Linked DNA regions of Haloferula helveola. The protein of the gene in region 2 interacts with the protein of the main gene of each other region in a pairwise test. Links are inferred from orthologs where the notes say so. Each region holds a gene or a part of one and is shown on either strand. Other genes may lie near its edges. The genes, in order: recJ and topB.

The links.
Region 1: the proteins of topB (region 2) and recJ interact in binary tests that used the Escherichia coli proteins (3 or more experiments, as listed by UniProt). The link is inferred for Haloferula helveola from one-to-one orthologs.

The regions. Positions count from the first base shown.
Region 1 is NZ_AP024702.1:1,822,961-1,826,157, forward strand. What follows is about bases 120-2,997. They hold recJ (single-stranded-DNA-specific exonuclease RecJ), read right to left. Parts: upstream 2,475-2,997; coding sequence 765-2,474; downstream 120-764. Other genes in these bases: HAHE_RS06630 (acetylxylan esterase), read left to right, coding at 120-756; HAHE_RS06640 (bifunctional nuclease family protein), read left to right, coding at 2,572-2,997. Outside these bases: more of HAHE_RS06630, read left to right, coding at 1-119; more of HAHE_RS06640, read left to right, coding at 2,998-3,030; HAHE_RS06645 (acyl-CoA desaturase), read left to right, coding at 3,084-3,197. UniProt on the Escherichia coli protein: Single-stranded-DNA-specific exonuclease.
Region 2 is NZ_AP024702.1:3,776,184-3,779,628, reverse strand. Bases 94-3,219 are described here. They hold topB (DNA topoisomerase III), read left to right. Parts: upstream 94-443; coding sequence 444-2,996; downstream 2,997-3,219. Other genes in these bases: HAHE_RS14215 (PVC-type heme-binding CxxCH protein), read left to right, coding at 94-225. Outside these bases: more of HAHE_RS14215, read left to right, coding at 1-93; HAHE_RS14205 (POTRA domain-containing protein), read left to right, coding at 3,399-3,445.

The DNA.
Region 1 (3,197 bases), 2.0 Mb from region 2 along the record:
TGGCCAGTCGAAACGTTGATCCGGAGGGGCTATGCCACGGCAGGCTTCCACACCTCGGACGTCGATCCCGACGAGAAGAGTGGCTACGGGAAAGGGATCCGCTCCCTACTGGATGCCAACGACAGCGACCCCATGACGCGCTGGCACACCCTGTCGGCCTGGGGCTGGGGAGCGAGCCGGGTGCTCGACTACGCGCTCAAGCAACCCGGCATCGATCCGGAGCGTACCGCGGTGGTCGGCCACTCGCGCGGAGGCAAGACGGCGCTGTGGGCGGGAGCCGAGGACCCGCGGTTCAAACTGGTTTACAGCAACAACTCCGGTTGCGGGGGCGCTGCCCTGTCACGTCGAGCCTTCGGTGAGACCGTCGAACGCATCAACACGAGCTTCCCCCATTGGTTCAACGGCAACTTCAAGACCTACAATGGCAAGGAAGGTGAACTGCCCGTGGATCAGCACCAGCTGATCGCCCTGATCGCCCCGCGACCGGTCTATGTGACCAGCAGGGATCGCGACCTCTGGGCCGACCCGCGCGGCGAGTACACCTCCGTTGTGCAAGCCGGTCCGGTCTACGGATTGTTCGGACTCGAGCACATCACGGATCCCGAGATGCCGCCGCTCGACACGCCACTTCACATCGGATCGACCGGCTATCACATCCTCACCGGCAAACACAATCTGGACGAACAGGACTGGGGCCACTTCCTCGACTTCGCGGACGGCGTCTTCAAGAGGAAGACCGGTGAGGATCCGCGCTGAGCGGCCGCTCACGCCTTGTCGGCCGCCCGGACATCCTGGATGATGACCTGCAGGCTCGTCCGGCCGCGGAAGTGGTTGCGGTCGATGGTGAACGCGATGTCCCACGGCGGATCGGGCAGATCCACCTCTCCGCCCCCGAAGAATACCGCGTCCTGCTCGTGGTAACCCTGGCGCAGGTTCAGACGCAGGTGCTGGTTCTTCATATGCGTCGGCGGGCGGCTCAGGTGCACCGAGCGCGACATGAAGATCGGCTGAGGGTTGCCGTTGCCGAAAGGCTGGAGCAATTCGTAGTCGCGGAGAAAATCGAGCGACAACTGGTCGAGCGAGATTTCCGCATCGAGGTAGAGCTTCGGCTTTCTCGCGTCGGGATCCGTACGATTCACGACGTAGTTGGCGAAGGACTCGCGGAACGCATCCATCTTGTCCTCATGCACCGAGATTCCAGCGGCCATGTCATGACCTCCACCGGCAACGAGATGTTCGCGGCCTTGGTTGATCGCCTCGACCAGTGAGACTCCTTCAACACTCCGTCCGCTGCCCTTGCCGATGCCTTCCTCATCGATCGCGACGATAAAAGTCGGCTTGTGGAACTGGCGCATCAACCGCGACGCGACGATCCCGACCACACCGGGGTGCCAACCACGGGAACCGAGAACGATGACCGGATCATTCGGATCGAAGTCGCGTTCGAGCATCTCCAGCGCCTCCTTGCGGATCTGGGCCTCGTGCTGCTGTCGGCGTCGGTTATAGCCTTCGAGGCGCTCGGCAAAGTCGTTCGCGCGACGGCGGCAGTCGGTCATCAGGATCCCGAGGGCATCCTCCGGCACGTCCATCCGGCCGGCGGCGTTGAGCCGCGGCCCGATGCGGAAGCCGATGTCCATCGAGCTCGCCCGGCCATTCATTCCGGCCGTCTTTTGCAAGGCCTGGAGCCCGGGATTGAGCGTATTCGGCAGCCGCTTGAGTCCGTGCCGGACCAGCAGGCGGTTCTCGCCGACCATCGGCACGATGTCGGCGATGGTGGCCAGGGTCACCAGCTCGATCAGCGATTTGAGGTCGAAGTCCGGCAGCGGCCGCTCCTTCAGCAAGGCGTGCGCGAGCTTGAAGCAAACACCCGCCGCACAAAGATACTCCGGTCCTGGTCCGCACTTCGGATTCACCAAGGCCACCACGTCCGGACGTCCGCGCGGACCCGGCTCATGGTGGTCGACCACGACCACATCGACGTTGTTCTCACGTAGCTTCGCCACTTCGTCGACCGAGACCGTGCCGCAATCGACCGCAATCAGGAGATCCGGTTTCGGACCCTCGCTCATGCAACGTTCGATCGCCTGCTCGCTGAGTCCGTAGCCCTCGCTGCTGCGGTGGGGAATGAAGTAGCGCGGATCGAGTCCGTACGCCTTGAGGATGCGACGCGTCAACGCCACCGAACTGACGCCGTCGACATCGTAGTCGCCATAGATGCAGACATTCTCGCGACGGTCGACCGCCGTCAGCACGCGCTCCACCGCCGGCCGCATGTCGCACAGTTCGAAGGGGTCGGCGAGGTCGCGCAAACGCGGCCGCAGGAAGCTCTCGAGATCATCTCCCGAGGGTAACCCGCGTTGCTCGATCAAGTGCCCGAGGATCGCCGGAAATCCGTCCGCCGAGCCGTTTCCGTTTATCCGGAAAGGCTCGCCGCGCAAGATCCATTCTCGGGCTTCGGGTCGCATCGGTTTCATGATCCTATGTACCGGGACTCCATTCACACAAGCCCTCACCCCGCATCGGGACAACTCTCTCCTTGAGCCGCCCCCTCCATCGGGCGAACCTGATTTCGTGAGCAGCCCCGTCCGCGTCGAACCGATCGCCCTGATGCCCACCCAGGCCGGCTGCGCCGTCTTTCTCGGCGATGGGGAAAAGGCGATCGTGTTCTACATCGACATCGCGATCGGATCGTCGATCAACGCGGTGCTCGCCGGGCAAACGCCTCCGCGCCCCCTGACCCACGACCTGTTCGTTCACGCTCTGGAGGGATTCGGCGCCAAGGTCTCGCGGGCGGTGATCGTCGCGGTCGAGGAGGAGGTCTACTACGCGCGCCTGATTCTGGAGGCCGAAAACGAGATCATGGAGCGCAAGATCGTCGAGCTCGACGCCCGTCCGTCCGACTGCATCGCGCTGGCGGTGCGGGTCGGAGCGCCGGTCTACGTGGTCGCCGAACTCTGGGAATCCCTTGAGGATATGACCCCCGTACTCGAAGAAATGCGTAAAAAGGGCATGAATCCGGGGCAAGAATAGGGGTCTGCCCGGGATTGACCCCGGCGCTATCTGCGATTAAGGAACCCGCGCCCATGAAATTGCGTATTCCCCGTGAGCGGGTCGATTGGATCAATACCGTCTTCCTGCTCATCATCAGCCTTCTCGCTGTAATTGCGGCTCCGATCTACATCTGGCACTACGGTTTC
Region 2 (3,445 bases):
CTGAAGGACGGCCGGACCCTGACCGGGGTCGTGAAGGAGTCGTCCCCGAAGACCGTCGTCATCCAAACCATGACCGATCGCGTGCCGCTCGAGCGGGGTCAGATCGGGAAACGCCTCGTGATCGAGACCTCCCTGATGCCCGAAGGCCTGCTCAACGGCCTGAGCCCTGAACAAGTCCGCGATCTCTTCGGCTACCTGATGCATCCGGGACCTCCCGCGGAGTGATTCCGAATCGGTCGCGCGGGTGATTTCCCACAAATTTTCCCGACTCCGCCGCTGTCCTATCCGGAGTCGCCCGGATTGGCCTGAGAATGAGCAAGGACGGGCGTCCCAAAAAAATCATCCCCTACGGGGATTGGCGACCCTGTCCCGGAATCCCCTTGCCAAGCGGCCCCCGGGGCGTCTAGTCCGTCGCCACCGTCCCGCCACAGACGACCACTTTCATGGGAAAAACGCTGATCATCGCCGAGAAACCGTCCGTCATGACCGACCTCAGCCGGGCCTTGGCCAAGGTGTTCGGCAAGTTCGAGAAGAAAGGGAAGGCCCGGGATGCCTACTTCGAGAATGACGACGCCGTGATCACCTCGGCGGTCGGGCACCTGGTAGAGCTCCGGATGCCGACCGGCCCCAACGGCAACAAGCTGCCGTGGAAATTCGACGTCCTCCCCGCGATCCCGAGCCGCTTCGATCTCGATCCGATCGAGCAATCGTCGGCCCGCCTCAAGCAGGTCGTCCGGCTCGCCAAGCGCAAGGACATCGATCTGATCGTGAATGCCTGCGACGCCGGCCGCGAGGGAGAGCTGATTTTCCGCTACATCATGGACATCGGCGGCATCGACAAACCGGTGAAGCGCCTCTGGATGCAGTCGATGACCCAAGGCGCGATCCTTGAGGCATGGGAACAGCTCCGTTCCGATGAGGAGATGCAGCCGCTGGCCGACGCCGCCCGCTGCCGTTCGGAGTCCGACTGGCTGGTCGGCCTCAACGCGACCCGCGCGCTGACCTGCTTCCGCTCCCGCCACGGCGGCTTCAACATCACCTCCGCCGGCCGGGTGCAGACCCCGACGCTCGCGATCCTCGCCAAGCGGGAGGCCGAGATCCAGGCCTTCAAGCCCGATCCCTACTTCGAGGTCCACGGCACCTTCGGCGTGAAGGCGGGTGACTACCTCGGCAAGTGGATCGATCCCGAGTTCAAACGGGACCCCTCCCAGCCCCATGGCCGTGCCGAACGGATCTGGGATCGCTCTCTGGCCGAGGCCATCAAGTCCCGCTGCGAGGGACAGACCGGCCGGATCGAGGAAACGAAGAAGCCGTCCACCCAGATCGCTCCCCAGCTCTACGATCTCACCACGCTGCAGCGCGAGGCGCCGTTCTCCGCCAAGGGCACGCTTTCACTGGCCCAGGCACTCTACGAGAAACACAAGATGGTGACGTATCCGCGGACCGACTCGCGGTACCTGCCGGAGGATTATATGGCCACCGTTCGCGAAACGATGGCGGAAATCGCCAACAGCGACCTTCCGGTCGCCGAATTCGCCCGGGCAGCTCTCGAGGAGAAAAACGGGGCCAAGCTGATAATGTCCAAGCGGATCTTCGATTCATCCAAGGTCACCGATCACTTCGCGATCATCCCGACGGGCCGCGTGGTGAAACTCTCGGACGCGGAACAGACGCTCTACGACTTCATCGTCAAACGCTTCATCGCCGTCTTCTATCCGAACGCCAAGTTCGAGCAGACGACGCGCCTGACCCGGATCGAGACGACCGGGGCGAATGATGTCTTCAAGACCGAAGGACGGGTGCTGGTGGAGCCCGGATGGCTCGCGGTCTATGGCCGCAAACCGGGCGTCGCTTCCGGAAAGGACGGTCTGACCGCCGTCGAGGACGGCGAAACCGCGAACACAGAGTCGCTCGAGATCCTCGATCTCGAAACGAAACCGCCGGCCCGCTACACCGAGTCGACCCTGCTCTCCGCCATGGAAGGTGCCGGCAAACTGCTCGATGACGAGGAACTGGCCGCTGCGATGTCCGAACGCGGACTCGGCACTCCGGCCACACGCGCCGCGATCATCGAGACGCTGCTGCGCCAGAAATACATCGCCCGCGATGGAGACGGCGGACGCGCGCCCCTGCACGTCAGCCCGAACGGCATGCGCCTCATCCGCCTGTGCAAGGAGATGAACGTCGAAGGTCTCGCCTCGCCACAGATGACGGGCGACTGGGAGTACAAGCTCCGGCAGATGGAGCTCGGCAAGCTGCAGCGCGACGAGTTCATGGATGAGATCAAGGCCTACACCACGAAGATCGTGGAGCAGGCCAAAGGGCTCGCGGAAGAACTCAAGAGCCGAAGCTTCCCCGATCTCGAAGTGCCCTGTCCCGCCTGTGGCGCACCGGCTCTGAAACAGACCGACGCCACCTACGAGTGTCGTGAACCGGACTGCAAGTTCCGCGCGAAGAAACACATCGCCGGCCGATTGCTCACTCCGAAGGAAGCGAAGCAACTCTTCACCACCAAGTTTGTCGGACCGCTCGAAGGCTTCATGAGCCGCTTCAACAAGCCCTTCGAGGCAGGACTCGAGCTCGACGACAAGTTCAAGGTCAACTTCGTCTTCGATCAGGACGAGAAGGAATCGGCTTCGGATCTGACCGAAGACCAGGTCATCGGCACCGTGCCGCTGACCGACGGCCGTCAGGTGAAGGTTTACGGCACCGAGAAGGCCTGGTTCGTTCCCGAGATCCAGACCAAGAAGGAGCCCGACGGCATCCGCATCGGCAAAACCATTCTCCAGCGCGAGATTCCCGAAGAAGAGCTGCTCAAGATGCTCGCCGAAGGAAAGACCGGACTGATCAAGGGCTTCATCTCGAACCGGACCAAGCGCCCCTTCGACGCCCATCTGGTGCTGGATCTGGATGCCGGCAAGATCGGCTTCGAATTCCCGCCCAGGCCGGCCAAGAAGACCGCGAAAAAGGCTGCCAAGAAGGACTCGGAAGCTTGATTCAGCCCTGCCTACGCGATCTCGTTAGGGGCTCCAAAGCCTACAAAACAAGGGGTTTTGGGAAATACGAACCGAGATAGTCATAAAGACTTTGCTTTCCGGTGAGGTTCGGGATTACCTTCCGGCCGTCCGCCCCCAACAGGGCAACATTCCCCCCCAACGAGCCGTTCGCGGCCCCTTGACGGAAAGTTGAGGACACCGTTTTCCCCCAAACGTGTGTGTGTGTAAGCCGTCCGGCAGATCGTCCCCCGATCCGCCGGGCGGCTTCTTTCTTTTCCGGATCCGGGACATTGCTGTCCCGATTATGGAGTGCGGCTTTTCAAGCCGCGGGTTTGCTTCAAGGCGAGATTGATGCGCGGCGGCTTGAAAAGCCGCTCTCCCTATTCCAATTCATCTTCTTCCATGGCGAAGGTCACACTGCATCTACTCGCCGCCGCGTGCCTGTTCGG